One region of the Paenibacillus sp. NPDC056579 genome, then DNA from elsewhere that is predicted to be linked to it. Evidence: riboswitches for the same ligand, from Rfam matches in the RefSeq annotation. Region 1 holds a riboswitch; each other region holds the start of a gene.
What was found. A riboswitch is a leader RNA that binds a small molecule or an ion and turns the genes downstream of it on or off. The one in region 1 is predicted to bind cyclic di-AMP.

Region 1 (7,909 bases):
ATGCCCCGACGATTTCTACGCGACATTGGCGGATCCTCCTTTACGGTAGTTACGCGTAGTATGCCCCGGTCGCTTTTTCCCCATGCACACTGCTGCTTAATGCCAATGCTTACGGAAACAAAAAACGGCGCATCCCCAAAGGATGCACCGTCTTGGCAACTCTATTGCTGTATGGTTATACGAACTTGTCCGTCATCATTGCATACCGTTACTTCAACGGACTCTGTCAGTATATCTGCGTAGCTGTATGAGACTCGTTTGAAAGCGTTCTGCTCCTGATCCAGCTTCACGATAAAAACGGAAGGGTAGGTTTCCTCCAATACACCGGATCGTTCGATCGTCTTGCGGCGACCGCCGTTTGCTCTCAACATGATTTTCTGTCCGACATGAGGTTCCAAACTGCGTTTGATATCCAATAGCGAATTTTTTGCCATTGACCACTACCACCTCTTTCCTTGTAAATTATAACCCAATAGAGGTAGTATGTCAAATAAGAACAAATATTATATCAGCGATACAAACCGGTTGTCAACGCCATTTTTCCCCGAAATCCCGAGTTTTTACGATATTCCCCTCCTTTTTCGTTCACCAAATTGTCAAAATTTAAAACAAAAAGCACCCTAGGGTGCTTGAAGCGGTATATTATTTTGAATAATGGGAACTCCTCTGCGAAAGCTGCCGCGCGATTCCACTCCACCCAAGCCTTCCAATCCGCTATGGGTCAAGCCGATCACATCCACTATATTGACGGTATCGCGGATCGGCGTATAAGCGACCTTCACCGCAACGCACAAAGGATCAAGCGCATGAATGAGCACACGGGCCGGAGAGCTGGCATAGTTTGCCCCTGCCTGCATAAGCGCTTCAAAATGAGACTGACAAGCCCCTGCGACTACCGTTAGCGTATCTTTATTTTTTTCGTACTGCCGCGCCACTTTGACCGCACTCACGAAGTGATGGGAATTCTTGTAGCTGCTTAGTTGCCCGATGTCTCCGTTTCTGCGCGTTTTCAATATACCGTCATGCCCCGTGATAACCACGATATCCGGCTTTACTTGGGGCAGCAGCCTATATAACGCCTCGGCCATCCGGGACTCCGAGACATAGAAGCCTTCCGCCGGAACCCTAAGCTCCCCATATAAATTCATGCATTTGCGCAAATACATCGGGTCGCCGTCCAAATGAAGCACCTTCCCGGGCATTTCAAAATAGACCGGTATCTTCTTCTCGCCTAAAGCCCCCGGGGTGTCGCCAAAGCCCGAATAGGTCTCCCCTGCCGATGGATTGGTTCTGGCCCGGCGCATGTTCTCCATCCACTTGGGCTCAATGCCGACCGTATATTGATATGGATCCATCGGCGCGTTGACCAGATCGAAAATCGGAGCATCGGCCAGCAGCCGGTAGTCAACCCCGCGCAATATCGCTTGTTGCTGGATGATATCCTGAATTTTAAATATGATGTCACCACCATAAGACTTACGAGTGACCAGGTCTCCCTGTTTCATGGCCAAATCGCCTCCTCGTGTATCCTATGGCGTCAATAGGCATTTGGTGATTCAGGGAGCCTTTTTTTGCCTCCGGAGCTTGGCCTCGCCGGGTTCCGTCCATCCATTGCCCGTGACAGGCCTCTACGGCCTGCTAGGAGCGTCCGAGAGCCTCAGCCAGCACTTCGCTAAGCTTGGCATATTCCTCCATCGAGAGCGTCTCTCCGCGTCGCGAAGGCTCTATCCCCGCCTCCTGCAATATCGGCTCGAGCCGCCCCTTTGTCTCCTTGGTGAAAAACCGCGACGCCAGGTTATTGTAAATCGTCTTCCTGCGCTGAACGAAGGAGGACTGGATGACGTCGAAGAAGAACGCCTCGTCGCGCACCTCGACGGCCGGTTGTTCCCGCACCTTCAGCTTGATCACAGCGGAATCGACGTTCGGCTGCGGAATGAACACGGTGTGAGGCACGATCGTCACGATCTCCGGCTCGCAATAATACTGCACCGCGATGCTCAGGCTGCCATAATCTTTTCCGCCCGGCTTAGCCGACATCCGCTCGGCCACTTCCTTCTGGATCATAACGACGATATTCTCCAGCGGCAGCTTGTCCTCGAGCAGCTTCATAATAATCGGCGTCGTGATGTAATACGGCAGGTTCGCTACGACACTAACCTTATCCACGCCTGCAAAGTAATCCTGAAACAGCTGTTTCAGATCGACCTTCAGCACGTCTCCATGGACAACGCTTGCGTTGGGATACGCATGGAGCGTCTCCTCCAGCAGCGGCAGCAGCCGCTGATCGATCTCGACGGCGACGACGCGTCCGGCCAGCTTCGCCAGCTGCTGCGTTAAAGCCCCGATGCCCGGGCCGATCTCCAGCGCCCCCTTGGCGGCGTCAAGCCCCGCGGCAGAGACGATCTTATGCAGTATATTCGGGTCAATCAGAAAATTTTGACCCAAGCTTTTCTTCAGCGTGAAGCCGTGCCTCTGGAGAAGCTCTTTTGTCTTTTTGGGGGAGGCAATATCCTCCGTCAATCCTGGTTTTATCGTATCCATCGTTTCCTAGCCCTCTTTTTCCTCAAGTTGCTTCCACGCCTCGGCGAATTCCTCCCGCGAAATGCGGAACATCCGGCAGCGGTTATAAAATTGCTTTCCGTTACAATACCCGATCCCGAGCAGATTCCCCATTACCATCCGTCTCGCGGACGCCTGATTATGAACGATCAGCCCGGCGTTGATAAGGTCTTCCCACGTAATATCGGACTCCTCCGCCTCATAATCGGTGCGCACGTTTGCCAGCGCCTTGCGGATCACGTCCACGGACGCGTTCTCGACGCCGATATCGCCTTTGCTCGTCGCTTCCTCCTGCGTGATGAAAGCGTGCTTGCACCCTTTGACCTGAGCCGTAATGATTTTACGTATCCGCTCTCCCGCATGATCCGGATCGGTTAATATGATCACTCCCCGGCGCTGCTGCGCGAGGCGAATTCTTTTGATGACCTCTTTATTGATCGCCGACCCGCCGGTCTCGATCGTTTCGGCGTCTACCGCCCGTTTAATGGCTGTCGTATCGTCCTTGCCCTCAACGACAATAATTTCCTTTATCATCTTACAACCTTCTTTCTGGAAAGCCAACCACAGAAAAAAGAAGAGGTATCCCTCTTCTCATCCGTTACCCTATATATTATGAGTCTGCCCTAATTGCAGGTCCTTAGTCCGCCGTCGGCTTCTTCGGTCCAATGACATAGACCGTATACCCACGCTTCATGCCAAATTTGTTAGCATAAGAACCGCTGTCGAAATACACATCGATGACGTTGCCTTTCACGGCGCTGCCCGTATCCTCCGCTCTGCGGAAGCCAAGCCCATCGATATAAACCCACCAGCCCAGGGGAACCACTTTGGGATCCACTGCAATTGTTCGACCTTCCGTTACTCTCGTACCCGATGAAGTAATACCGAACTGCGGATGCTCCGCGCTTTTGCCCGTAGAAGCTACACTTGCCGTATATGCAGTCAAGGTCACGTTATTGATGACCTGCTTCACGCCAAAAGACACACCGCCTTTGGTTACTTCTTGAAGATTCGGCGATGACGCCGACAACACGACTACCGGATTTTTCGTCCCGATAGCGACCACTTTATTGACGCTTTCCGTTTGGACCTTCTCACCAACCACTTGCTCGGAGACCAAGACTCCATCTTCATAAACCTTTTCCGTAGTTTTGAGGACTACGCCCTCTTGCCCTTCTTGCACTATCTGTTCTTTGCCCTTTACCAGCTGCGGATCGTTCTTCTTCACTACGCTAAACGCTACTTTTTCCGAAACCTCTTCCATTTCTTTCTTGACCCGGACAATTTGAATCTCACCGCTCGGAGGCAGTTCGGCATCCAGCGACGGATTTACCTTATCCAGCTCCCCAACCGTGACGTTCAAATCTTTGAGAGCATCCCCTACCGTCGTGGCAACGGTATAATGCGTCTTCTGCTCGCCGTCAGCCGTAAGCTGAAGCGGCTTGGCATGCTCGATGGTGATCCGGTCACCGTTCTTCACCTTCGAATCCAGCGCTGCCGAGAGCCTATCGTGCTCTCCAACAGTAATCTTCTGCTCATCCAGTAAACGCTGCAGATCCCATTGCTTCGTATACACAACGGTTTCCTGTCCGTTCACAACTACGGATACCTTCTTGGTAGCCGTACCGTATAACATCATCAAAAACATGAAAGTCAAAGCGAATGAAATGAGTGCTGCTTTCGATATCAAACGCAAGTTTTCATGCTTCCATCGCAATGCGAAGGACATGCTGGATGATCGTCTTACATGGGTTTGCTCGTGTTGAATAGCTCCCACTTGTCGGTCCTCCTTCAAAGCCCCGCCGTCGAGTGTTTCGCATGATTTCATCTGACGCGACTATGGTTTAAGTTTTGCAATCTTTCGTTAATTCAACTAAGGGCTGCAACCTACGGGCCATATCGTTTCTTCCTGCGTGCGGCCAGCACCTCCCCGGTATTCGGTCGTTATGTTGTCGGATTCGTATCACAATGAACGGGAGAACATAAAAAAAGTCATCGGAAAGAGGACTCTTCCCGTGACTTTTCGTTATTTCATCAAAATGAAATAAAGCACACGACAATCGTTACCTCTCTCTTACGCTTACGAGGTTAGCTGACGGATTCGGACTTGAGAGTCGCCCTACTTGGTATCGGATTGTTAGCCGTTCATCCTCACCAAGACTCACCCCAGAAATTGTGACCTTAGTCTTATTGAAATTCGAGACAGGTCAGCTTACGGTTCCCCCGTTTCCCTTACGGAAACTCAGCGATAGTGGAAATCTGGTAATCGTATTAAGTTAATATTGAGTTTACGCTGTCGGATATAAAGTTGTAAAGTATACAAACTCGCCAAAAAAGGTCCGTTTTTGTTCAATTCAAACAAATTTTAGCAGTTTCAAAAAGAAAACCCTTATTTTTCTTGCACTGACTTACTGTTTTAACCAATTTTCTTTAATTATCACGATTTCGACGAAAAAAGGGCTGTCCTGACCCCCGGATTCCTCTACTCCAAACCGAATAATCTAACTGCATTTTTAGTAGTCGCGTGAGCCAGCTCCTCCAAGGTTAACCCTTTGATTTGAGCAGCGGTTTCTGCGACTAATTTCACATACGCAGTTTCATTTCTTTTGCCGCGATGAGGATGCGGAGTCAAATATGGAGCATCGGTTTCGACCAACAGCCGATCGAGAGGAACCTTTTCAAGCACTTCCTTCGGCTGTTTGGCGTTCTTGAAAGTAACCGGCCCGCCGAACGAGATGTAGAAGTTCATATCGAGACACATCTTCGCCGTCTCCCAGCTGCCCGAGAAGCAGTGCATGACGCCGCCGACCTCCGACGCCTTCTCCTCACGGAGAACACGGATAATATCTTGATGCGCGTCACGGTTATGGATAACGATCGGCATGTTCAATTTACGGGCCAGCCGAACCTGCTCGCGAAATACGCGGTCCTGCACGTCTTTGAATGACGTATCCCAGTAGTAATCCAGGCCGATCTCGCCGATAGCGACGACTTTGGGATGGGAGCATAGCTGCTCGATCCACTTCAGGTCCTCCGGCGTCATATCCTTGGCGTCTTGAGGATGCCAGCCCACGGTCGAATAAATGAAATCATATTGCTCTGCCAATGCGATCGAGGTGGGGATCGTTTCCCGGTTAAATCCGACATTGACGATTCGACTGATTCCGTTCTCTTGCGCGCGCCGGATGACCTCGTGTCGATCTTCATCGAATTGCGGTGCGTTTAAATGTGTGTGCGTATCGGTCAGCATATGTAAACAAAGTCTCCTTTATTGAAGTCTGTATGGATGAGGCTGCTGCGCTTTATTCTACGCCAAGCAGCTTCCGGTGCTCCGGCTTAAGGTCAGCCCTGAGCAGCTCCTCCGGGAAATAAAGATGGTATTTCCCCATGTGGATGCCGCTGATTGAACGGACAATTTCCGACTTGCGCGAAATTTCTGTCAGCCCTTCTTTATGGTCCAGCAGCAAAATCGGCAATTTTTCGTCATGCTCGCCCGGACGATACACATCATACGAAAGATCCGAAGGGAAATCAATTTCGAGATAAAACGCAGGATCGATTCCGAGAGCCGTCATCGCATCACGAAGCTGCTCGATCAGCTGTACATCAATCCGCTCCAGCGTGACATATTTGAACAGCCTGCGGTTTAAGAAACGGGAGCACAGGTCGGACAATATCGGATCGGCTTCGCCGGACCATTGCATCAGCACGGTCTGCATGAACGCTTCGTCGAGCAGCAGGTACTCCTCTACGGTCAGCGTACGACGGAACAAGCTTAACAGCGGCTGCAGCATAAACGAGAAGGCGTAGTTTTCTTCATATAACTGTTTCGCTCTTTGAAAAATATTATGCAAAATCACTTCGGCGCTGCGGGTAACCGGGTGGAAGTAGACCTGCCAGTACATTTGGTAACGGGACATCAAGTAGTCCTCCACCGCGTGCATGCCGCTTTCCTTGACGACAATGTGCCCTTGGAACGGACGCATCACCCGCAATATACGCTCGAGGTCGAAGGTGCCGTAATTGACCCCGGTGAAATAAGCATCGCGCAGTAAGTAATCCATCCGATCCGCATCCAGTTGGCTGGACACGAGACTGATGACGATTTCCTGATTGTAGGTTTTGGCGATGACACCGGCCACCTTCTGCGGAAATGACGGGGATACCTGCTTCAGCACGCGGTTCACTTCCGTGTCTCCCAGAACGATCCGGCAAGACCATTCCTCGTGGTTCGTGCCGAACGTTTTTTCGATGGAATGGGAAAACGGTCCGTGCCCGACGTCATGCAGCAGCGCTGCACACAAGCTGAGCAGCCGCTCGTCGCTCGGCCAATCCTCGTAGCCGTTGCGTTCGAACTGCGAGATGATTTTGCGGGTGACTTCGTAGACGCCCAAGGAATGGGAGAACCGGCTGTGCTCGGCTCCATGAAAGGTCAAAAAGCACGTACCCAGCTGCCGGATGCGGCGCAGGCGCTGAAATTCTTTGGTATTAATCAAGTCCCATACGGTCTGATCCTGCACGTAGATGTATTTATGCACAGGGTCTTTGAAAACTTTTTCTTCGCGCAATGGATTCGACATGTCGGTTCCCCCTTAGCCTGGTTGCATTCGACAAAATAAATGAGACGGAAAATCCGTAGATTTGTCGAATATTGTCGTAATCAACTTCCAAATGTGAACATTATATGACTTGAAATTATTTCTTGGACATGCAATATATTCATATTACTACGATTCCCATTTAGTTAAAAGCCTTTGTTTTTTGAGGTTTTTCACTTGTTTAATAAATTAAATTTTGTACAAGAAGGGTTTCATTCCAATTTTTAACGGGTAAAAATCAAAAATGATAGTTGACTATTTTGGGAATGGTTGGTATCATAAACCTTAAGAAGAATGTCGAATCATGACGATTAATTTATTGAGAGGGGACTTATCATATATGATGAAATCTACTGGTATTGTTAGAAAGGTCGACGAGTTGGGACGTGTCGTTATTCCGATCGAGCTTCGCAGAACGCTGGGCATCGGCGAGAAGGACGCTTTGGAAATTTATGTGGACGGCGAGCGCATCATGTTGAAGAAATATGAACCTGCTTGTATTTTCTGTGGAAACGCTGAAAACGTGTCCTACTTCAAAGGAAAAATTGTTTGTCACGAATGTTTATCCGAAATGCCAATACCTGTGACAAAATAAAAAAAATAGGTTATAATAAGGATAGCACTTCTTACTAAGGTAATTCTAACCTTTTTCATATCTCCTCTATTCCCCAATTCATGATTTTTTATGAAATTGGGGATTTTTTTTGGGGTGGGGATGGAGTTTGAACATTACCGGGTTAGGGAGAAGGAAT
Region 2 (7,909 bases), on a different contig from region 1:
GACGTAGATGACCTCACGGCGACGCCACGGACCCCGTAGAGAGCCTTTGCGCTCCAGCGATTCCAGGCGTTCGTCTACATCATCGGCGATTTCCCGAAGCGCCAGCTCCCTGAGGGCGATAAGATTGCCCGTCTTGAAGAAGTTGCCCAGCGCCTGGTTCACTTTGTCCATCGCGTAGATTTTGCCTTCCTTCATCCGCTGCTGCAACGACGCTGGAGCGACATCGATCAGCTGTACTTCATCCGCAAGCCGCAATATACGGTCCGGTACGGTTTCCCGGACACGGACACCGGTCATTTGTTCCACCGCATCGTTCAAGCTTTCGAGATGCTGCACGTTGACCGTGGAAATGACGGAAATGCCGGCATCCAATATTTCCAATACGTCCTCATAGCGCTTCTTGTATTTGCTGCCCGGCACATTCGTATGCGCCAGCTCATCTACGAGAACAATTTCCGGAGCGAGACGGATAATCTCGTCCGTATCCATTTCTTCGAGGCGGGTTCCCCGGTAATCAATGACCTTGCGGGGAATCGTGTCCAATGCGCCGATCTGATCCTTGGTCTCCTTACGGCCGTGCGTTTCCAGCAAGCCGATCTTCACCGATACGCCTTTGCGCAGCAGATCGTTGCCTTCTCGCAGCATCGTATAGGTTTTGCCTACTCCGGGCGCGGCACCGATATATACCTTAAGCCGTCCCCGTTTGATCTGCTGGATCCGCTTCTCCACTTCCTTCATGCTGAGCCGGCGGTAAGGATCGTCCGCCTGCCTTGTCATCCGGGCCGGAAGAATCCGTTCTCCCTCATGCTCCGCCCGGTCCGCAACGATGAAGATGTCGATATTCTTCGTCCGCTTCAGCATGTCGTGAACGATCGAGCCTTGCCACAGCTCCTGCCAGCGCGTTTGCTTGGAATGGCCCATGACGATTCTCGTTACATTGTGCTCGATCGCATAGTCAACCAGACGCTTCGGGAGTGCCCGGCGCGAGCCCAAAGGAAGCTCCTCGAAGCTTCCGCCTACCTTCTCGGTCAGCTTCACGATCGACCGTTTGAAGGCGGTCTCCTCCTTGGTCATCTCCCGCTTCCCCTTGAAGGTTACGACGACCAGCTCGCCGTTCAGCCGCTTGGCGATCTGCTGTCCGCGGCGCACGTGGATCGATCCGTTCCAATGGTATTGCGCGGACACGAGAATGCGCTCCGCGGCACCTGAAGGCCCCAGGAGCCCCATCTCCTCGCGGTGCTTCTCCAGCGTGTCGTTCACGCCTTCGGCAACAAGACGAAGCGCCAGCTCCCGCAGCACGGCCAGGTTCCCCCGCTTGTAAATATCCGCTTCGCAGCTAAGCCGCATTTGCCCTTCAGCAGCACGGGTCAACAGCGTTTCCGGCGTCACGTCGATGAGCACGACCTCATCCGCCAGCTCCAGCGTGTCGGCAGGTACGGTTTCGCGCACTTCGATGCCGGTCCACCGTTTGGCCAGCTCCGTCGCTCCTTCCAGCTCATACACGTTGATCGTTGTGATAACGCTTATGCCATGGCTGAGCAGCTGCTTGATATCATCCAAGCGGGTAGGGAAACCGGCGTCCTTGCGGTTCCGGTGGGCCAAGCCGTCGACCAGAACAACCTCGGGATTACGCTTAAGCAGCGCTTCCAGATTCAAATCCTTCTTCTCCGTGCCTTCCTTGCCGTGCCAATGGATGCTCGGCACCCGCTCCAGGTCGCCTATTTGCTCTACCGTCTCCGGCCGTTGCATCGTCGAGACCGCGCAGATAACCACATCGATCCCCTGCTGCTTGAGCGCCTGCCCTTCGCGGAGCATGTGGTAGGTTTTGCCAGAGCCGCTGACCGCGCCGATGTACACCTTCAGTCTTCCGCGATGGAGCCTGGAGATGGATAACAGTATTTCCTCCGGCGTTTTCCCTCTAAAGGTTTCCATGGCATCCTCCCGGATTGATAAATGACACCGTTCTGCCGGCAAGCTATTACACCCTGCCCTCTACCAAAAAGGACACTTCGTGGCTAGGCGTATGAATCACTTCATCCGCTCCAAGGCCTTTATATACGAGCCTCGGATTGCTATTGTGCGTGATAACGCATATATCTTGGGACGTCCACGTTCTGCATATTTGAATAAACCGGCAGCATAAATTTAAGGAGCTTTCGAATAAAAATACTTTGCCGATGGGAAGCTCGGGTAACACCCATGATTCATATTCGTTCGTATCAATGAAAATAATATGCTTTACGCCAATCCGGGCGAGCCGGCCCTGCTCTCCCTTGCTGTTTGTTATGACGGCGAAGGGAATTTCTTTGGACATGAGCATCCGGATGAAGCTTTCTCCGGTTTTGTTTGGTGCCGATACAAGAATGTACTCTTGCGTGGCGTTCATTGTTCTCTTCCTCCTATTCTCCCTTGAGGAGGCAACCGTTATCCCAGGGAGACGCACAAATCTGCCATTTTTTTATACCCGCAAATTTTGGCCTCATCCCTGACGGCAACGAAAATTAGTATCGTCCGTTTCCGAGGGCAGCAAAAAAGAAGCCTGCGAGAAGAGAACTCTTCTCGCGGCTTCTTTAAGAGCACAGCATTCCGCTGTGCCTGCACACGATATTAGTTGCCTCTCCCGATACGCTTACGAGGTTAGCTGTCGGATTCGGGCGTGAGAGTCGCCCTACTTGCACCCTGGATTAACCGCTCCTGCTGCAAGATTCACCCCATGAGCCGTTTGGCTCGTCGGTTCCCCCGATCCTTAAGACCTATAGCCCAAGGACTCAGCGATTCATTTTGCTATGTTTGAACACAAAAAAGACCACAGAGGCATAAGCCCTGTGGCCGCAATAAACGATCACAAGCTCCATCATCCTCTCTCATTGACATGTCCGCTTTGCTTATAAACAAGCCATGTCTATCCACGCTGACGAGGTTAGCTGTCGGATTCGGGCGGTGAGAGTCGCCCTACCCAAAGCATTGCTGCGAATGCCTTGGGATTCACCCCTAGCAATACCCGAACGGCTCTCACACCGAACGCGCACCGCTTCGTTGGTTCCCCCGCTTTCCAGTTACGGAAATTGAGCGATCAAGAATCGAAACTACATTAACAAATCATGAATTGTATATTACGCCTGTTGCTCCTTTCTGTAAAGAACACCCGAGGGACTTGTGCGATGATATAAAACGAATTCAAATCATGGTAACGCTTACTTAAAGATCGGTCTCTAGAATACTGCCTCCTGCTCACTCATTCTGCATTTTTCGTAAATCGTGCCCCCTTGTCCGAGCCGTCGCATGCTTTGTTGCCCCTTCACTGTCCCTTTTATTTCAGCCAACCCTTTTTCTCGGCGATCTGGATGGCTTCGATCCGATTTTTTGCCTCCAGCTTTTGCATAATTTCCGATACGTAATTACGTACCGTGCCGCCCGACAAGAACAGCTCCCGGGCGATTTCATTCGCCGACATGCCCTGGGCCACCAGCATCAGCACCTCCTGTTCCCGATCCGTGAGCGGATTTTCTGCCGCCTCCCAGAACGAGAAGGCCAGCTCGGGACTGATCGCTTTGCCCCCGGCGTGAACTTTGCGCAGCGCGCTGCTAAGCTCGTCGATAGGGGAATCCTTAAGCAAGTACCCTTGCACTCCCGCCTTCATCGCCCGTTGAAAGTAGCCGGCACGGGAAAACGTCGTCAAAATGACGACACGGCACGGATGCCCAAGCTCCTGCAGCCGCTCTGCGATGTCGAGGCCGGTCATCCGCGGCATTTCAATATCGAGCAGGCACAAATCGGGATTCAGCTCCACAATCATGCGCAGCGCTTCCTCCCCTTGCTCCGCCTGCCCGATGATTTCGATATCGTCCTCCAAATCGAGAAGAGCGCTCAGGGCGCCCCGCAGCATTCGTTGGTCCTCTGCAATAATCACTTTCATCGTTTATTGTCACCTGCCTGTTGATTCTTCACGATATTGGGTACGGATAGTGTGACCTGCGTCCCTTTTCCCGGTTCCGATTGCAGCTCCAGCCTGCCGTCGATCAAGTCGAGACGTTCCTTCATCCCTACCAGTCCATGGCCGGATGGCGATGCTGCGACAGCCGCCACCTGCAGTCCGACGCCGTTGTCACGGACTGTGACGGTAATTTCGCTTCGGTCTTCCTGCACAACAATCCCACAGCCTGTCGCTTTGCTGTGCTTGACGACATTCGTAACCGCCTCGCGCAGACACATGCCGAGGATGTTTTGGATGACAGGCGACGCTTTGATCTGCGAAGCATCTCCTTCCACGGTAAGCTCCATATTGGCTGCAGCTAATATCCGTTCTGCATGCTGAATTTCCTCCGCCAGCGTCACCGCATTCATTCCCGATACAAGCTCACGCACCTGCTTCAGCGCAGCGCGAGCCGTCATCTGAATATCCCTGACTTCCTGTACGGCACGCTCCGGCTGCTTCAACACCAGCTTTTCCGCGAGCTCGCTTTTTAACGTGATCAAAGATAACGTATGTCCCAGCGTATCGTGCAAATCCCGGGATATGCGCTGCCTTTCCTCTATTTGCACAAGCCTTGCTATTTCCTCGTTGGCCGAATGCAGCTTGGCCTTAAGCTCCCTTGACCTCACACCGGCACGGAGAATGAACGGCAATCCGATCATCAGCGCCGAGGAAGGGATCATAAGCACCAGATCGCTCCCGGTGAAATGATGCGTATGTGAGCCGAATACAAATACAAACAAGAGCAGCATAACAGCCATGCCCGAGTAAAATTGCTTCCTGGAGGGAAGCAGCCCGATGATCGGAGCCGCATAGAAGCCCATGAACCAAAAGGTGATATCGTAGCGGAAGCATAAATAGACCACGATGCCGTACATCAGAAGCACATACAGGAGCCGGCGCGGCACATCCCTATACGAGGCGATATTTAAGGCCACAAATAATATCAATAAAGGAAAACCGATCCACATTTCGGGAACCGGCTTTTGCAGCATGCTGTAGATGGGAGCAGCCATATACACCAGCCAAATCATTTGGAAAATACTGATTCCGCTGCCGAAAGGCTCGGACGCTTTCTTGAACATCGCTTATATCGCTTCCTGTCTCTTGATTCTATAGGAAGATAATACCATAAAGACGGCGGCGTAAGCAGCAAGCAGAACAATGCCTATCCAATCCGGAGAAGCTCCCGCCACCATATTCCACGCTCCTTGTCCGTACCGGTACGAAGGAAGCCATTCCGCAATGTGCTGCATTAGCGATGGCATGGACTGAATGGGCATCCAAAGACCGCCCAGCGCCGACATGACAATAAAGATCACCTGTGATATCACTTGTACCACCTCAACGCTGCGGATAGTCCCTATGAGCGTTCCAAGAGCAAGAAAGGGGAGAATGCCGATCCAAATCCACAACCCGCAGGAAAGCCACTGTACGAACGTTAGCTCCACTCCTTTGAACAGACCGCCGATAAGAAACATGAACACAATCGTGCCGAGATTTATGACCGACTGAGCGGCGATTTTTGAAAATACATACGCTCCGGACGGAAGCGGCGTGATACGCAGCAGCTGTACCCAGCCCTGCTTGCGCTCTTGCGCGAACCGGATGCTGATCGTGTTCATACTCCCCCCGATGACTCCGAATACAGTCATGGACATCAAGTAATACGCTTTCCATTGAATTCCGCCGATATTCATATTCGCATCCATCGTGCTTGTAAATATAAAGTAGAAGATGGCCGGCATCAGCAAAGCCGTCACAACGAATTTCCGGTTTCTTAACGTACGCAATATTTCCGCCTTGCATTGAGCTATCATGCCCGTCATCAGGTTCATCTCCTTTCAAATTCTTGCTCTTTGGCTTCATGATGCACCAGCTGCTGGAACGCCTCTTCCAGACCGCCGCTTCGGATCTCGATATCTTTGGCTTCGAGCTCATGCAGCACAATAGCCTGGACGAGAAGATCCGTATCATCGCTCACAATGCTCACTCTGCGCCCGTGCCAATCGGTCCGGCGGACTCCAGGCAGACGCCGGACGGTTTCGTCCGTTACGCCCGCTCCCGCTGTAAACGACAGCGTCCGTCCGCTAACGGACACTTTGATGGATGCAGGCGTGCCGTCTGCGATCAGGCGCCCGTTATTTACGACCACGATGCGGTCCGCAATGGCATCCGCTTCCTCCAAATAGTGCGTCGTCAATATGATGGTGCGTCCGCTCCCGGCCATCTCTCTTATCGCCTCCCAGAACGTGCGCCGCGACGTCACATCCATTCCGACCGTCGGTTCGTCCAGGAACATAATCGACGGATCGCCCGCCAGAGCCAAGGCGAAATTCAGCCGGCGCTTCTGGCCTCCGGACAGCGAAGTCGCCATCTTGCCCTTCTCCGCCTCCAGATCGGACAGCTTCAGCAGCTGCTTCATGGACAGCGGATTCGTGTAATAGTGGCGGAACAGCTCGATGGTCTCTCCTACCTTGAGCCCGTCAATGACGTTCACATCCTGCAGCATCGCGCCCAGCCGGTTTTTGACATGCCGGTCCTGTGGGCTCCCGTCCAGCAGCCGGATCGTGCCCGACGTCGGCTGCTGCAGCCCGAGCGTCATCGACACCGTCGTCGTTTTGCCTGCACCGTTGGGCCCGAGCAGCGCGACGACGCTGCCTTCTTCTATCGTCAAGGACAGATCGTCTACGGCAATCTTTCCTTTATAATGCTTGCTCACATGCTCCAGTTGGATAGCCGGATTCATTTCGTTCACCTCGTCGTTTATTTCATGTACTTAGTGTAAAGGCGCAGCGCCGGTTAAGGTATTCATGAACGTCATCGATTTCATATGACATTTGTCATCCGAACAACACAAAGACCCCCATCGGGGTGATGGGGTTATCGGATGCTGCAGCTACTAGAAGCGGATCGTCCAGCCGGGGCGGACTTGACGGCGGGTGTAGGAGACGCCGTGGACCTTCAGTCCGCGCGGATCGAGCAGCGTAATAATGTCTCCCCGCTGCTTGAGGAAATCCGGCTGTCCCTCCAGCTCCAGCGTCCTGAATTGGCCGGGAGCGATGCCGCCTGACAGCCGGTATTTTTGCTTCAGCTTGTTCGCGAGAGACCATCCGTCCAGCAGGACGGTTTGTTCCGAAGCGTTCAGCAGCGTGACCGTCGCGAAGCCTGCCCGTCTCGCGGGCAGGACGACAGCGCCGACAATGGTAACGGCTTCCTCCGGTGCCGTTATGGCATTTGGAGACGGGCCATGCTCTGTCTGCCCGTCCCAATCGAGCGGACTGCCCGTCCGGTCGTCCGTATGCCACGATTGCGATTGAAACGCGAGAAAGATCGCGATCCAGCGGCGATCCGCCGGGAAATGGATCAGCAGGCCCCCGTCCCGATATACGCCGTTATCCTTAGCGTAGGAGCCGGAATTGCCTTGATTCATGTGAATATCATGAACTCCGCTGCCGGGAACGAAGCCGAACACGGTGTCCGGCAGCTTCGGCTCCGGCCCCCATGGATCGCCATACGCATACAGCACGGCATCTTCGCAATCCATAGCGCGTTTGATGTACATTTCCAGCTTCTCGTTTAAATCGTTATCCCGTCCCGGGACATCAAACGCAAGCGGAACCAGGTTCCGCCGGTCGAACAAGTTACCGCGAATATAATCCAGCGCCATGCCTCCGGGCCGGTTCGGCAGACGTGTAAAGCCGAACGGCAGCTCAGGCAGGCCCGCCGTCACTTCATGCTCGAACCATTCGTCGGTGTAATACAGCAATTCCGATGGATGAAGCTGTGATTTTACGTTTACGGCTATCCGATATTGTACTCCTCCGGCTATGCCATGGATCTGGAAATGGGGATGGGCTCCCGTTCCCGCCTTCCGGCCGATCGCTTTGCACTTTAGCACTCCGTAAGCAATGCTCATTTGTTTCTCCTCCCGAT
Region 3 (7,909 bases), on a different contig from region 1:
GACACATGCTTGCGCTGCAGATGAGCCAGCTCATGGGCTATGACGAAGGTTAATTCCTCGTCGTTGCCCTGCTCGATCAGCTCGAAAATATCGGAATAAAGCACGACAAAGCTGCGTCCGAAAAACCGCGTCGCAAACGCGTTTAAGATCCCGCCGGACTGGACGATGAACACGTCCGGAGCGTTTTTGAGACCCATACTGCTGCTTAGCTGCTGCACTTTCTCATAAACAATCGGAAACTGCCGCTCCGTTAATTTGACTCCTGAGCTGCGGATCCCCGCAACCATAAGCCCATGCAATAGAAGCGCGACAGCCAATCCGATCAAGATGTACACAATGCCTATAATGGATACGATCAAACTGACATAAATTAAGATACTGATGATTACACAAACCGTGTACAATGTAGTTTCATTTTCATGCACCAAGCGAGATTTCATCGGCTTTCCCTACGCCCCCCGTAATATAAATCCGACTGATCGGAAAGGCGGAGCCCTTCTTTCCTCGCAATCGGGTTCTACGGAGCTTCTATATATAGAAACATCCGCAAACACCGCTATTTTATCACAGGGAATTTCCAAATTAAAACAGAATTTTATGGACACGTCTTACTTCTTCTCTGCTTTCATCCGCTTGATGCAGTTGACCCTGGAGCAATATTGCTTAATTCCGTCCCACCTTCCCCAAACGCAGCCTGCGCATTTTTTCGGCTGATGCGGTCGTACATCCGTGACAATTGCTTTTATCATATATACCTCCAGTCAATTCTTTCCCAATGAACACCGATAAGCAAAGTGCTGCGAACAGAAGGCTCATTGAGGCGGATTCCTCCGGTTTCTCAAGCCTTAATATCCGAAATAAGCCTGCGAGCGTTCAATCAAGAAGGCGCGTTCCAGCGACCGGTCTTGCTGCTCGTGCAGCCTCGACGGATTGTGCAAGTGGTCCGCGAGATCGGATAAGGCGGTTTCCGCCAAAGCTCTTCTTATCGGTCCCCAGGACTCGTTCCTGCTCTGGATGTAGCGTAATGCTTCAGGAATGGTAAGGCCTTTCAGCATTGTAAATACGGAAGCCCACCGGGCGAAGTCGCCTGTAGCCCTCTCTGATGCCGGAACCATATATTCGGCCCAGCCGGATACACTGCCGCTGGACAGCTTGAGCAAGCCGCATGTACAGTCGCGGCAATCCGTCTGAATCCGGTTTTCAATCCATTTACAATCAAAGCGAAACAATTCCATATGGCCGATTTTGAACTCAGATACCTCTTGTTCACCCATACGGGGTAATGGATCCGATAATTTCATCATGACGGCATATCTCCTCTTATAGTTTTAGGATAGAACAGCACAAAAAAGCCTCAGGAGCAGAGAAACTCTGCTTCCGGGCTTCTTTACACAGTAAAATAAGCTTGCGGTCGCGGTTCTCTCTCAATCACGTTTACGAGGTTAGCTGTCGGATTCGGACTTGAGAGTGTCCTACTCAGGAACAATAGAAGCTAATGTCCCAAGATTCACCCCTTGAAGCTGCTTGCTGCGGCTTCGATTGGTTCCCCCGCTTCCCCTATTCGGGAGTTCAACGTTAAAGCTTGCATTATGCTGTTGTTGAAATGAATCTTACTCCCAAACCCAAGTAATGTAAAACCGGAATCCGGCGATTATTTCCAATATTTTGACGGGAATTGCACATGAAAACGAAATCATTGGGATAAGACAGCGAATATCGTTCCGAATGCTTCATTATTCGCTGATTCTCACATTTTTGGAGAAAACGCAAGATAAACGAAGCTATATGGAGAATTTTCGAGATCTGATTCTTGTTTGCCGCATGAATCCCCCTTAAGTTCCCCATTTCGCATGCAGGGTTTCTTTACAGTAACAAGCGTCCGGCGTATGATTCAACTCATGAATCGACATACAAAGTTTCCACTATCGAATCGCTGAGTTTCCTTTTGTCCTATATATTGTGACACAAGGAAAGCGGGGGAACCAAAAATCGTGTTGCGTTAAGGCGGTGTGAGAGCTGCCGATACGTCGACACTGGGGTGAATCCTATGAGAATTTTTCACAAAATGCTCATGGGTAGGGCGACTCTCACCGCCCGAATCCGGCAGCTAACCTCGTAAGCGTTGGAAAGGCAGCTATCTTATCCTTTTAATAGGCATATGGGCTGTCAAAGAAGAGAGGATGATGAAGCTTGTGATCGGAACCGGCGACCACAGGGCTTAGACCTCTGTGGCTTTTTTCTGTCCGAAAGTACAAACATGATGTTTTCCAACCATATTTTGCATCTTTTTCGCTGAGTCCTTCATAGGAAGGAACGGGGGAACCACCGGAAGCTCGAAAGCTACTTTTCCATCGGGCTTCCATTGGGGTGAATCACAGGAGCAGGCTAGCGCATGCTCTCGTGTAGGGCGACTCTCACGCCCGAATCCGGCAGCTAACCTCGTAAGCGTATCGAGAGAGGCAACGATTGTCGTGCGATAAGACACGGTTCATTCACTGTGCCTTAAGAAGCCACGGGAAGAGTTCTTCTCTAGCCTGCAGGCTTCTTTTTTGTTGCCTTCTCTTTCTGACCGAAGTAGGAGGAGTCGTATGGAACAACGCCAGCAGTTCATTCTGGTTGCAGCCTCGAACAAAACAGGCGAAGCCTTCATCCGCAAATTAATGCTGCAGAAGCTTCCTTTCGCAGCACTTGTCAACAGCAAGTCGGAAGCAGCGAGGCTGGAGGAAATCGGAGTAAAGCATTTTATTCTGGTAGATACTACCGAGGAGAGAACATGGGCGATGCCCGAGCTTCCCGTAGGTAAAGTGTACTTGTTCGAAAGCAGCCTGAACTTGTGCTGCCGCTATATCCGGGTGTGCCATATGTGGACCTCGGAGCCGATTTACGTCATTACGCATTCCGTCAATCCCAGGCTGATTTATAGAGCTCTTGGAGCCAGCTTTGTGATTCATACGAATAGTCACGATGTATCTTTCTTGCTAGCCTCGCAGCGGCCGGAATAGTAGAGCCTTAACTGGAGGCTGAGACCGGAATGCGGGGAATGCCTTACCTTACTATTGAAAGCTTTGGAGGGATACCGATGTTGGATCTGTATATGGTATTGACGCTGGCCGTCACTTACGCACTGTTCAGCGGTTTTTTATCCTGGTGCGGCAGAGTGATTCAGGAACCGGAGAGTGAGCGAAAATGATAGTCGTTGCGATTTTTACTTTGTTTATCTTTCTATATCTTGTGTATGCGCTGATCTATCCTGAAAAATTTTAGGAGCAACCTAAGGAGGCTTTTTTGAGCTATGGGCATCTTGCAAATTGCCGTCGTGATAGTAATCCTGGTACTGCTTGTTAAGCCTTTGGGCACGTACCTGTATAACGTATTTCGGAATGAAGCGAACGGAACCGATAAATGGTTCTCCTTCATTGAAAAGCCGATATTCGCCCTGATCGGTCTGAAAGACCCTAAAGGGATGACCTGGAAGACGTACGGATTCAGCTTCATTGCGACCAATATCGTTCTTGTGGCTATAAGCTACCTGATATTGCGGATCCAAAAATTTCTCCCGATGAATCCGAACGGGATCGACAATATGGAGGAGACACTCTCCTTCAACACGGTCATCAGCTTCATGACCAATACGAATTTGCAGCATTACAGCGGTGAGACCGGACTATCCTATTTCTCGCAAATGGCCGTCATCATGATGATGATGTTTACCTCGGCGGCGACCGGACTGTGCGTAGCGATAGCGTTTGTCCGCGCGATTACGAGCAAAGGAACGACGATCGGCAACTTTTTCGAGGATTTCGTGAAGGCTCATACGCGCGTCTTCCTACCGTTTGCATTTGTCATTACGCTGGCGCTGGTGGCGCTTCAAGTTCCGCAAACACTGCAGCCTACCATCACCGTCACCGGTCTCGGGGGTCAGGAGCAGCAAATCGCTATCGGTCCTGTCGCATCCTTAGAATCGATCAAGCATTTGGGCACGAACGGCGGAGGATTCTTCGGAGTCAACTCGGCTCATCCTTTCGAGAATCCGCGTCCGCTGACCAATGTCATTGAAATATTGTCCATGTGGTCGCTGGCCGCCGCCTTGCCTTACACGTACGGGTTGTTCGCCAAAAACCGCAAGCAGGGCTGGGTTATTTTCTCAGCGATGATGATTTTGTTCCTGCTGTTCTTATCGCTTGTTTACGTATCGGAATCGAACGGCAATCCGGTCATGAACCGGCTTGGCATCGACGCGTCGCAAGGCAGCATGGAGGGCAAAGAGGTCCGGTTCGGCATCGCGCAGTCCGCGCTCTTTACTACCGTTACTACTGCTGCGACAACAGGCTCCGTCAATAACATGCACGATACGCTGACACCGCTTGGCGGCATTACTCCGCTGGCTCTGATGATGCTCAACTGCGTATTCGGCGGCAAGGGCGTCGGACTGGTGAACATGCTGATGTATGCGATATTGGCCGTCTTCCTGGCCGGTTTGATGGTCGGGCGCACGCCGGAGTTTTTGGGACGCAAAATCGAAGCGCGCGAGATGAAGCTGATCGCCATCGCCATCCTGGCGCACCCGTTCATTATCCTTGCACCTACGGCTCTCGCTCTTGTTACCGAGGTTGGAAAAGCAGCGATCACCAATCCTACGTTCCATGGCATCTCGCAGGTGCTGTATGAATATGTTTCATCCGCTGCCAACAACGGCTCGGGCTTTGAAGGTCTTGGCGACAATACGCCGTTCTGGAATATTTCAACGGGGCTTGTCATGCTGTTCGGCCGCTACATTTCCATGATCGCGCTGCTCGCCGCCGCAGGCTCCATGCTTCGCAAGCAATGGGTTCCGGAGACGATCGGCACGTTCCGTACGGATAACGGCCTGTTTGTTGGAATTCTCGTAGGTACGGTACTGATCATCGGCGCGCTGACCTTCCTGCCGGCGATTGTGCTTGGCCCTATTGCCGAGCATCTCACGATCCGTTAATAGAAAAGGTGGAACAACAATATGAGTGCGAATAGAAAAAAATTGCTAACCGGAGATATCGTCGCGAGCGCCATCAAAGACAGCTTCATCAAGCTGAACCCGCTCACAATGATGAAAAATCCCGTCATGTTCGTCGTCGAGGTCGGAACGTTCATCGTCTTGCTGATGGTCTTGTTCCCGGGCTACTTCGGCACGGATAGTATCGGCTTCAGTCTCACCGTCTTTTTCATCCTGCTGCTCACCGTCTTGTTCGCCAACTTCGCCGAAGCCTTGGCCGAGGGACGGGGCAAGGCCCAGGCAGATTCCTTGAAAAAGACGAAAAAAGATATTACGGCCAACAAAGTCGTTGGCGGCGGAGTAAAGCAGGTCTCCTCCGCGGAGCTTCGCAAAGGCGACATCGTCGTCATCGCTCAAGGCGAGATGATTCCTGGCGACGGCGAAGTGATCGAAGGCCTTGCCTCCGTCGACGAATCTGCCATTACCGGGGAATCGGCGCCGGTCATTAAAGAAGCCGGGGGCGACTTCAGCTCCGTCACCGGAGGGACCCGCGTCGTCAGCGACCGCATCAAGGTCAAAATTACGAGCGATCCCGGGGAATCGTTCCTGGACCGGATGATTTCTCTCGTAGAAGGGGCGTCGAGACAAAAAACGCCGAACGAGATCGCCTTGAACACACTGTTAACCAGCTTGACGCTTATTTTCCTGATCGTTGTAGTAACCTTGGCACCGATTGCTAAATTTCTGGAAATCGATCTATCGATTCCCGTTCTCATTTCACTGCTTGTTTGTCTGATTCCAACGACGATCGGCGGATTGCTGTCAGCCATCGGGATAGCCGGTATGGACCGTGTCACGCAGTTCAATGTACTGGCCATGTCCGGTAAAGCGGTGGAAGCCTCGGGTGACATCAATACGATGATTCTGGATAAGACCGGAACGATCACGTTCGGTAACCGGATGGCGAGCGAATTCACGCCGGTCGGCTCGGAAAAAGTAAGCACCGTGGCCGAATGGGCGGCCATCAGCTCGGTTAAGGACGAAACGCCGGAAGGCCGCTCCGTTCTGGAGCTGATGAAAAAACAGGGCTTGTCGTATTCCGAAGCGTTGGCTGACGGCGGAGAGTTCATCGAATTTAAAGCCGAAACCCGGATGAGCGGCATCGACTTGAAGGACGGCCGCCATGTTCGCAAAGGCGCCGTCGATGCGGTACGCAAATGGGTTGAGTCTCAAGGCGGTACGGTGCCTGCCGATCTGAGCGCCAAGAGCGACGCCATAGCCAAGGAAGGCGGAACGCCTCTTGCCGTGGCCGTCGACAATACGATCTACGGTTTGATTTATTTGAAGGATACCGTGAAGCCGGGGATGAAGGAGCGCTTCGACCAGCTGCGCAAAATGGGGATCAAAACGATTATGTGTACCGGTGATAACCCATTGACGGCGGCGACGATTGCTCGCGAGGCCGGTGTGGACGATTTCATCGCGGAAAGCAAGCCCGAGGATAAAATCGCCGTCATTCGCCGGGAGCAGGCCGAAGGAAAGCTGGTCGCCATGACCGGGGACGGAACGAACGACGCTCCGGCTCTAGCACAGGCTGACGTCGGCCTAGCCATGAACAGCGGTACAGTAGCCGCTAAGGAAGCGGCCAACATGGTCGATTTGGATTCCGACCCTTCGAAAATTATCGAGGTCGTAGCTATCGGCAAGCAGCTGCTTATGACGCGCGGCGCTCTGACCACGTTCAGTATCGCCAATGACGTAGCCAAATATTTCGCCATCATCCCGGCCATGTTCACACTGGCGATCCCGCAAATGGAAGCTCTCAACATCATGAAGCTGGGATCTCCGATGTCGGCTATATTATCGGCGCTGGTCTTCAACGCCATTATTATACCGCTGCTGATTCCGCTCGCTATGCGTGGCGTGGCTTACAAGCCGATGAGCTCTACCAAGCTTCTGCAGCGCAACATTTTTATTTACGGCCTTGGCGGCGTTGTTGTACCGTTCATCGGAATCAAGCTGATTGACTTAATCGTCCATCTGTGGATTTAACCGGCTGCTGTCGGACATAGAATCCGGCAGGCACCCTATTATAGAGAAGAAAGGTATGAAAAGGATGAATAAATCGGCCCATCACAGTGCGGATTCCGCCCGATTCTCTCTCGGGACAGCTATTCGCAGCAGCCTTGTATTCATAGTCTTATGCGGTGTCGTATATCCGCTTGTTTCTACAGGAGTAGCTCAGGTTCTGATGCCCGGCCGTGCCAATGGCAGCATGCTCAAGAACGGCAGCGGCCAAGTCGTAGGCTCTGAACTGATCGGTCAAAACTTTACCGATCCAAAATATTTTCAGGGCCGGGTATCCAGTATCGAATACAAAGCGGAAGCTTCCGGGACGAACAACTATGCTCCTTCCAATCCGGATATGCTGAAGCGGACCGAGGAATCTATCGAGGCGTGGAAGCAAAATAATCCGGACGTCCCTGTCAGCCAACTTCCTATCGACCTGGTAACGAACTCCGGATCCGGACTCGATCCGCACATCACTCCGGCATCGGCCCAAGTGCAAATTCCGCGGATCAGCAAGCTGACCGGATTGTCCGTCAACCAGCTGAATACGCTCGTTCAAGCGAATACGGAAGGCCGGGATTTGGGCCTATTCGGCGAACCGCGAGTGAATGTGTTGAAGCTGAATATCGCTTTGAGTGAGCTATTGAAGAAATAAGTCGGCTGATGATAGCCTATAGTGAAATGGATTTTTGGTAAAAAAGTGGTTGGCAGATTTGTAAATCTGCTGCCGCTTTTTTGCTATGTCAGGGGAACCTCATAAAGTGGAATTGAATGAACACAGTGGACTAGTAAGAACGCGTAAAATCATTCGAAGCTAACGGAAGGTGCTTGTCAGGTGAAGGTTTGGAAAGCAGCTATGGTAGGAAGTGC
Region 4 (7,909 bases), on a different contig from region 1:
CGGACAGACGCCGCCCTCGCACAGCCACGCTCCGCCCCATTGGAACACATCGCCGCGTTCCGCCAAATGCTGAACGCCGTCGTAATACGGGACGGCCTGAGCAATTTCGCGGCGGATGCCCTGCGCATCGCCGAATCCGATGCGCCGCTTGTTCTGCGGATCGACGCGGACCGCCAGCTCCGCATAGATCGCCCACTCCGCCCGCGCTTCCCCGATTCTCGGCCCTTTGATTTCGGGCGAGAAGTAGACCATCCGCTCCGTCGACGTCGACGTGCCCCCGCCCGGCTGCTCGTACCGGGTCATCGCCGGCAGCACCAGGACCGCTTCGCGCGCGTCGGCCAACGTCGACGTATTCAGCACGATATCCTGATGCACCCGGATATCGACGCTCTCCAGGCAGCGCTGTACGAAGGCCGGGTCCGGCATCGTCTCGAGAAAGTTGCCGCCGGACGTGTAGAACAGCTTCAACTTCCGCTCGTGATCCTGCGGCAGCAGCGCATTCTCCAGCGAGACGCCGACGATGTCGCCCTGCCATGCCGGCAGCTCGAAGCCCCACAGCTTCTCGATGCGGCTCCGGTCCGCCGCCTTGTAATCGCCGCCCGGCAGGCTGAACGGGTCGGCCCCCATCTCGCCGGAGCCCTGGACGCCGCTATGACCGCGAATCGGCATGAGGCCGCAATGCTCGCGGCCGAGAAATCCCCGCAGCAGCGCCAGATTGGCTACCTGCGAGATGTTGTCCGTGCCGAACCGGTGCTGGGTCAGCCCCATGCTCCAGACGAAGACGGCGGATTTCGCCTTCGCAAGCAGGCGGGCAAACTCCAGCATCCGTTCCCGGCTGAGCCCCGAGGAGCGCTCGAGCTGCTCCCATCGCTGCTTCATGACATGCTCTCTCAAGGCGGTATAGCCGTTCGTGTGCTCATTCACGAACGCGCGGTCGATGGCGCTGCCGGGGGCTTCCATCTCCATCTCGAACCAATGCTTCATGACGCCGTTCATGAACGCAATGTCGCCGCCTATGTTCACCTGGTAAAAGTCGTCGGCGAGCCTCGTTCCGAATAAAGCGGATTCCGGAATGGAAGGAATCCAATACTGTTCCATCGACGGCTCATAGTACGGATTGATGACGATAATTTTCGTTCCTTTCCGCTTGGCCGCGTACATATATTTGGTCGAAACCGGCTGGTTGTTGGCGGCTACGCTGCCCCAAAACACGAGCACGTCGGTGCCGATCCAGTCCTTGTAGTTACAGCTGGAGGCGCCTATGCCCACGGACCGCTTCAGCGCCGTCTTTGAAGGAGAATGGCAAATGCGCGACGCGTTGTCGATGTTGTTCGTGCCGAGGAGCCGGGCGACTTTGGCCGCCGCATAGTAGCTCTCGTTCGTAATCCCGCGCGCCGTCAAATAGAAGGCCAGCTGCTTCGGGTCGATCGAGCGGATCTTCGCCGCGATCATCTCCAGCGCTTCGTCCCAAGTCAGCCGGGAGAAGCGCCTCTCCCCTTGGCGCCGGATCAGCGGATACGGGATGCGCCCGAGCTTGCGCAGTGCCGTGCTGTCGAGCCGGGCCAGCTCGTCGATGTCCCGGTGCAGCTCCTCCGGCTTGATTGCGGGCATCGTGCTAAGCCGGAGCACGTTCAGACGCGTCGTGCATAGATGCGGGCCTTCCAATGTCCGGTCGTACAGGCCGGACACGCCGAGAGCGCAGCCGTCGCATACGCCCTGCGTCAGAATGCGGTAAGCATAAGGCAGCTGATCGCGGTTCTCCCAGGCGATCTTCGCCGTTTCCTTGATATGGTGCGGCTTCACCCGCCCGAGGCCGAAAGGCGCTTTGCTCACCCACAGCTTCGGATCAGGCTGTTTGGGAAGCTTGATCGGACCGGTGTGCTTCGTTGTTCCCATCTTGTATCCTCCTATGAACTCAAATAAAAAGCCGCAGCAGACAAGCCCTCTTATCGCAAAAAATAAAGGGTAGGTCTGTTGCGGCGGTTAGTCTTAAGCAGGGTCGCTGCCAAGTGCCAACGGCACATTATGATGGATGCTACATGATGCTCAGGTTATTTGAATAATCGTCATTGCTCATGAGCCTGTCAGACTCATAAATGTCTCGGAGCGGCGAATTTGCTTTCGATGTCCTGATCGAAGACGAAGATGGACATGCCGAAATCTTTTTCCAAATCGATGTCTACATATAATTCCAGGAAACGGGCGCCGAGCAGCTGCTCCATCTCTATCGGCGGGTTGTTCTTGTACATTTCCTTTACCATCTCGGTCCTCGCGGAACGCAATACCTGCTTTCCGTCCGCTGCCGAGGCGATAAACTTCTCAACGGGCGAAAGGTTCCCCTCCATCTCGCAAATAGCCCAGCACTTGCAAAATGTCGTGCGGATTTCCCGCGGACCTTTGCCCATATGACGCTTTCGAAACGCTTTCACTAAATTGCTGAATTCCGCTTCCGTTTTGTTCATATCGGGACGTCCTCATTTACCGGATTTACATCCAAATTTTATCACGGAGTTCAGGTTTGTTCAATGGATGCGGCAAAAAGAGGGTTCCCTTACACATATCCCAGCTCAGCTCGATTAAGCAGGATCCGGCGTGTGCGGCTGCTATTTTTCGAGAATTGCAGAATGCTCTTATCTATGTAAAATGGCTAGAGATGACGGGCATTTATTGAAGTTTCATAGAGCCGCTGGAAGACTTTGTGCCATGAAATGCGCCTTGGCCCATGCTACAATGAAATGGCTCCGAACGATCCGTACCGGATTATTGGTCATGGACACCGGAAGCAAAACTATCAAAATTAAGGCCGAAGCTTAATAGAAAGCACGGGGGATCCATTCCATGGGGTGAAGCCGCCTATTGCGGCAGGGTGATTGCTCTTTGACCCGAATCCGTCAGCTAACCTCGTAGGCCGCGAAAAGGAGAGGATTTTTTTGAATCGTTTCAAAAAAGTTGTTTTGACAGGTGTACTGGCTTTGAGCCCGATTATCGGCGTGAGCGCTGCATCTGCGGCTCCGTTAAATACAATTTCCGATAGCACGCTGTCCAGCTTGACCAAGCAATACGGCATTGACCTGAATTCTTTGCTGCAAGGACAACAAGGCCAGTGGCATTCTATCCCTACTGGCAGCAATAACGTTTATGCCGGTGGATATTGGACTCAAATTCCTGTCGGCAATGGCAACGGCAGCAACAATGATTGGAACTGCAACTTCGGCATTCCTTCCGTGAATCCTGGTAACGGCGCCGGTCAAGGCAATGTCGACGATGGCGGCACAGCTGACAACGGCAGCGAGGATAACGGCGGTACCGTCGACAACGGAAACGTTGACAATGGCGGCGATACCGGCAATGTCGACAACGGATCCGCTAACGGCGGCAATACCGGCAGCGGCAGCACGGGAAATACAGGCAGCGGCACGGTCAACGAAGGCACTAGCGAGCAATCCGCATTCGCTACCGAGGTCATCAACCTGGTAAACCAAGAGCGCGCCAAAGCAGGTCTGGGTGCCCTGACAGAAGACAAAGCTTTGTCCAATATGGCACTTGATAAGGCAAAAGACATGTACAATAACAACTACTTTGATCATAATTCGCCGACCTACGGTTCTCCGTTCGACATGATGAAGACTTACGGTATCAGCTACTCTTATGCCGGCGAGAACATTGCTAAAGGTCAACGCAGTCCGCAAGAGGTTATGAACTCCTGGATGAACAGCCCTGGGCACCGTCAAAACATCATGAGCCCTAACTACACCAAAATCGGCGTTGCTTACTACAACGGCGAGTGGGTACAAGAATTCATCGCTAACTAATACGGATAGTATCAGACAGCCTCGTATGCTTTATGCATCGGGGCTTTTTTCTGTTTTCCGGGTGCTGTTCACTCATGAAAGGACGGTATATCGGGACAGATAAAAGTTGAATTTTTAGAATATTCGAACATTTTGTAACCGTTTGCATATACATATAGCATAATCTGCATTTAGCTATTTCTTTCGGGAGGTGTAATCATGGCGGTTCGTCATTTGCTGGCTGCGTTGATTGGTCTCTTGTTTATTTTCGCTCCGTTCTGGATTGATTTCAATCATGAAGGTGCGGTTGTTACGAGCATCGTTGGAGGAACGATTCAAGCGGTAGCTTCTTTCCTCGGCTTTATGCTGAAGAAATCAGGCTGGGGTTCGTGGCTGAACTGGATTTCCCTAATGGCCGGGGTCTGGTTCATTATTTTCCCTTTCGCGTTCTTGACCGGTTTTGCGGATTATGTGGTTTATATCGTCCTAGGCATAACCACAGTAATGCTCAATTACTATACCATGAACGACGAATTGTGAATTGTAAGCGCTGCAATCTATTTTGATAGTCCCGGTTTATATACAGGCGGCTTTTTTTCCTTTATTCTGGAAAGGTAGTGATCCAGGAAATGGAGGATGATCGTTATGGAAACATCAGCATCATCAGTAGCCGCTTACTTTCTGCAGGATACCATTCAAACCTTTCGCAGCATGAAAAAGCTCGCCGACCGTGCCATGGAGCAGCTGGAAGCTTCTCAGTTCCGAGCCGCGCCCGATCCTGAATCGAATTCCATGGAGATCATCATTAAGCATATGCACGGCAATATGCTGTCGCGTTGGGCCGATTTCCTTACTTCCGACGGAGAGAAGCCGACCCGGGACAGGGATGGCGAATTTGAATCGGGAGCGTTGGATCGGGAACAGCTGCTGCAGTTATGGGAGGAAGGCTGGAGCGCGCTGTTCGCCGCTTTGGAAGACCTCGGGCCGGACGATGTGCTCCGTACCGTGACGATTCGCGGAGAAGCCCATACGGTGCTGCAAGCGATCCAGCGTCAGGTGTCCCATTACGGCTACCATGTCGGCCAAATGGTATACTTGGCGAAGCATCTCCGAAGCGCTCATTGGCAGACGCTGAGTATAGCCAAGGGCCAATCCCGAGGCTTCAAGCCTTAACTCAATCAGGGCCGCAATCCTTACTATGGAGTGCGGCTTTTTGCTTTTTGCTTTTTGCTGCGCATCGATAGAGATGAGTTAAAGGCTTTCTCAATGAATGCTGTTTTTCTCGAAGTTGCCTCCCAGTACATCGGAAACCTGCTGGATCGAAATAAACGCCCGTTCGTCAATTTCCTGCACGATCGACTTGAGCTTCGAAACCTCCAGCCTTGTAACCACACAATAGATCATTTGCGTGTCTTCCTGCGAGTATCCGCCCTTGGCATAAATATAGGTCGTGCTGCGCCCTAAACGGCTAATGATGGCGTCCGATATCTCTTGATATTCGTTCGAAATGATGGTGACCGATTTGGATTCGTCCAACCCTTGCACTACGATATCCATAACCCGCGATGCAATATAGTATGTAAAAATCGAATACATCGCCGAATCCCATCCGAATACGAAGCCGGCTATAATAAAAATAAACACATTGATAAACATAATGATCTGTCCGACGGACATGCGGAACCGCTGGGATAGTAAGATCGCGACAATTTCGGAGCCGTCCAGCGAGCCGCCGAAACGGAGCACCAGTCCGATACCCGCGCCGAGAATGAGTCCGCCGAACAGCACCGCCAAAATCTTTTCCGTCGTAAACGGCTCGACATGATGCAAAAATGCGGTGACCACCGACATGAGCCCGATCGCGTATAGGGTGGAAAAAGCGAAGGTTTTGCCGATTTGCTTGTAGCCGATCACCAGAAACGGGACGTTGATGAAGAAAATATACAGACCCAGCGGCAGCGAGGTCAGCGCCGATAACACGATGGATATCCCGGTAATGCCGCCGTCGATAATTTCGTTCGGAACGAGAAAAATTTCGAGGGCAACCGCCATCATCACAGCGCCGATGGAAATAAAAATAAACTTCTTCACGAAATCGGCGGCTTTCATCTTTTTATGCATTCGCGCCATGCTCTTCCTGCTCCTGTCGTTTTTCTTTTTACCATTCCCCCATCGATTCAAAATCATGTTCACTAGGCAGGCTACGGTTAGCCCCAAAAAGAAAACCCTTGCCTCGAGGCAAGAGTCGGTGTCAGTTTAACGTGAAGCTTTGTCAAATTTGTCTGCAAAAGCAGCCACTCTACGTAATGCTTGTCCGCTTGATTGCAGCATGTGTTACAGCTTCAGCTCAATTAATTCCGGGCTGCGCAATAGTCCGTGACGCGTCCAGCCTATGCTTTTCACTTTGGCTTGAATTTGCGGCATCAAGTAGACGAACTGCTCGTCTTCCCCGGATACAAGCGCTTTGCTGAGCTTTTTGAATGCTTTTCTGTGCTTTAAATGAACGCCCTGCTCCAGCATGCCGGCCGGCCGGCAAACGCCTTCCTCTTCCTTCGATAGAAGCCAGCCGAAGCCATCCTTGCGGTAACCCGTTATAGCAACTTCCTCATGACGGTAATTCATAATTTTAATCCAGTCGTGCGACCATCTGGAAACGTACGGACTGCTTTTGCGCTTCGCTACCATACCTTCCATATGACGTTCCACAATGGTACGGTATAAAGCTTCACCATGGCCGTCCGTTTGCGGAACGAGACGAAACGCCTCATTTTCGGGCAGCACCGACTCGAGAATCGCGCGGCGCCTTACGAGAGGCAATCCCCGCAAATCTCTCCCTTTATAAAATAAAATGTCCCAAACATGATATTGTGCCGGTTTTTGCAACGAAAAGGAATGAATCTTCCGAGAGTCGGCAAGCATCAGCCGCTCTTCGGCCAATCCGGCAGCCTCCGCTCCCGTTTCCGCATCAATACAGCTCACTTCGCCGTCCAATACGATGTCGCCGTCCGCAGGAACGTTCAACAGCTCGGGATATTGCCGCGTGCATTCGCGCCGTTCCCTTGTGAAAAGCCGGGTCTCTGCACCGTTTCTCGATAATAGCAATCTATGCCCGTCGATTTTGGGCTCGAATACATAGGCCTGATCGGAAAAGGGCTTTTCCCTGGCATCCATACGCATGGGAGAGATAAACATAACCATCACCTAATGTCCATTTTAACATGAATAATAGCTATGAATAATTAGGGAATAGTTGGGGGAACATAGAATTACTCTATTAGGAAAGGAAGTTAAAATATGGCTAGTGGTCAATCCAGAAGCAGCAATCAGATCGTTGTTCAACAGGCGTCGAGCGCATTGGAGCAGTTGAAATATGAGGTTGCACAGGAGCTTGGCATTCAAATTCCGCAGGATGGATATTATGGCTATATGGCTACCCGGGATACCGGCGCCATTGGTGGTCATATGGTCCGCCGCTTGGTGCAAATCGCAGAGCAGCAGCTTTCCGGCAATCAGTTTTCCGGCAACCGCTTCTAAAACCGCATAACCTATGCCAATGAACAACCCGTCGACCTTCGGCGGGTTGTTTTTTCCTGTATATACCTTCCTCTTCGGCAGAAATTTTGTTGCAAATACAACAAAAATACGATACTCTTTTCTTACGCACTTGAAAAATACCATATTCGCGGAGTTGACAATATGAAGGAAGTTTTACGTGAGGTTGGAATGATCGCCAGGTCACTGGATTCCATAAGCAATATAGAATTTAAACAATATGACCTTACGAAAGGTCAATACCTGTACCTCGTGCGAATATGTGAAAATCCGGGCATTATTCAAGAAAAGTTAGCCGAAATGATTAAGGTAGACCGGACAACAGCTGCTCGTGCTATAAAGAAGCTTGAGCTGAACGGATTTATTGAGAAAAATGATGATCCCCATAACCAAAAAATTAGAAAACTGCTTCCTACGGAAAAAGGAAAGGCCGTTTACCCTTTTATAAAAAAGGAAAACGATCATTCCAATAAGGTCGCACTATCCGGATTGTCCGAAGATGAAGCGGACACCCTGTTTAACCTGCTGCAAAGAGTCAGAAAAAATGTAGAAAAAGACTGGGAATT

Region 2: it holds a riboswitch for cyclic di-AMP, as region 1 does, so the genes downstream of both, ACFQ88_RS19945 (hypothetical protein) here and ACFQ88_RS38120 (resuscitation-promoting factor) in region 1, are expected to answer to the same signal.
Region 3: it holds a riboswitch for cyclic di-AMP, as region 1 does, so the genes downstream of both, ACFQ88_RS27855 (hypothetical protein) here and ACFQ88_RS38120 (resuscitation-promoting factor) in region 1, are expected to answer to the same signal.
Region 4: it holds a riboswitch for cyclic di-AMP, as region 1 does, so the genes downstream of both, ACFQ88_RS09680 (CAP domain-containing protein) here and ACFQ88_RS38120 (resuscitation-promoting factor) in region 1, are expected to answer to the same signal.

What each region holds. Positions count from the first base shown of each region.
Region 1 covers NZ_JBHTVD010000020.1:43,522-51,430, forward strand. Annotated here, with positions in the region: gene ACFQ88_RS38095 (small, acid-soluble spore protein, alpha/beta type) at 1-26, opposite strand, end outside; gene veg (biofilm formation stimulator Veg) at 162-434, opposite strand; gene yabG (sporulation peptidase YabG) at 621-1,505, opposite strand; gene rsmA (16S rRNA (adenine(1518)-N(6)/adenine(1519)-N(6))-dimethyltransferase RsmA) at 1,639-2,541, opposite strand; gene rnmV (ribonuclease M5) at 2,548-3,093, opposite strand; gene ACFQ88_RS38120 (resuscitation-promoting factor) at 3,197-4,336, opposite strand; cyclic di-AMP (ydaO/yuaA leader) riboswitch at 4,622-4,817, opposite strand; gene ACFQ88_RS38125 (TatD family hydrolase) at 5,042-5,809, opposite strand; gene ACFQ88_RS38130 (HD domain-containing protein) at 5,862-7,139, opposite strand; gene ACFQ88_RS38135 (AbrB/MazE/SpoVT family DNA-binding domain-containing protein) at 7,498-7,752, shown strand.
Region 2 covers NZ_JBHTVD010000005.1:45,260-53,168, reverse strand. Annotated here, with positions in the region: gene ACFQ88_RS19950 (universal stress protein) at 1-1,932, opposite strand, end outside; gene ACFQ88_RS19945 (hypothetical protein) at 1,979-2,386, opposite strand; cyclic di-AMP (ydaO/yuaA leader) riboswitch at 2,611-2,784, opposite strand; cyclic di-AMP (ydaO/yuaA leader) riboswitch at 2,894-3,082, opposite strand; gene ACFQ88_RS19940 (response regulator transcription factor) at 3,311-3,916, opposite strand; gene ACFQ88_RS19935 (sensor histidine kinase) at 3,913-5,058, opposite strand; gene ACFQ88_RS19930 (ABC transporter permease) at 5,062-5,802, opposite strand; gene ACFQ88_RS19925 (ABC transporter ATP-binding protein) at 5,808-6,722, opposite strand; partial or broken gene ACFQ88_RS19920 (DUF2278 family protein) at 7,266-7,892, opposite strand.
Region 3 covers NZ_JBHTVD010000008.1:234,065-241,973, reverse strand. Annotated here, with positions in the region: gene ACFQ88_RS27865 (M48 family metallopeptidase) at 1-440, opposite strand, end outside; gene ACFQ88_RS27860 (hypothetical protein) at 846-1,304, opposite strand; cyclic di-AMP (ydaO/yuaA leader) riboswitch at 1,417-1,585, opposite strand; cyclic di-AMP (ydaO/yuaA leader) riboswitch at 1,922-2,137, shown strand; cyclic di-AMP (ydaO/yuaA leader) riboswitch at 2,281-2,464, shown strand; gene ACFQ88_RS27855 (hypothetical protein) at 2,589-3,002, shown strand; gene ACFQ88_RS27850 (potassium-transporting ATPase subunit F) at 3,187-3,264, shown strand; gene kdpA (potassium-transporting ATPase subunit KdpA) at 3,293-4,972, shown strand; gene kdpB (potassium-transporting ATPase subunit KdpB) at 4,994-7,021, shown strand; gene kdpC (potassium-transporting ATPase subunit KdpC) at 7,086-7,694, shown strand; gene ACFQ88_RS27830 (hypothetical protein) at 7,906-7,909, shown strand, end outside.
Region 4 covers NZ_JBHTVD010000002.1:478,698-486,606, reverse strand. Annotated here, with positions in the region: gene ACFQ88_RS09690 (FdhF/YdeP family oxidoreductase) at 1-1,896, opposite strand, end outside; gene ACFQ88_RS09685 (Na-translocating system protein MpsC family protein) at 2,091-2,462, opposite strand; cyclic di-AMP (ydaO/yuaA leader) riboswitch at 2,792-2,925, shown strand; gene ACFQ88_RS09680 (CAP domain-containing protein) at 2,931-3,812, shown strand; gene ACFQ88_RS09675 (SPW repeat domain-containing protein) at 4,011-4,331, shown strand; gene ACFQ88_RS09670 (DUF1572 family protein) at 4,437-4,964, shown strand; gene ACFQ88_RS09665 (YitT family protein) at 5,055-5,921, opposite strand; gene ACFQ88_RS09660 (ATP-dependent DNA ligase) at 6,126-6,983, opposite strand; gene ACFQ88_RS09655 (alpha/beta-type small acid-soluble spore protein) at 7,086-7,325, shown strand; gene ACFQ88_RS09650 (MarR family winged helix-turn-helix transcriptional regulator) at 7,488-7,909, shown strand, end outside.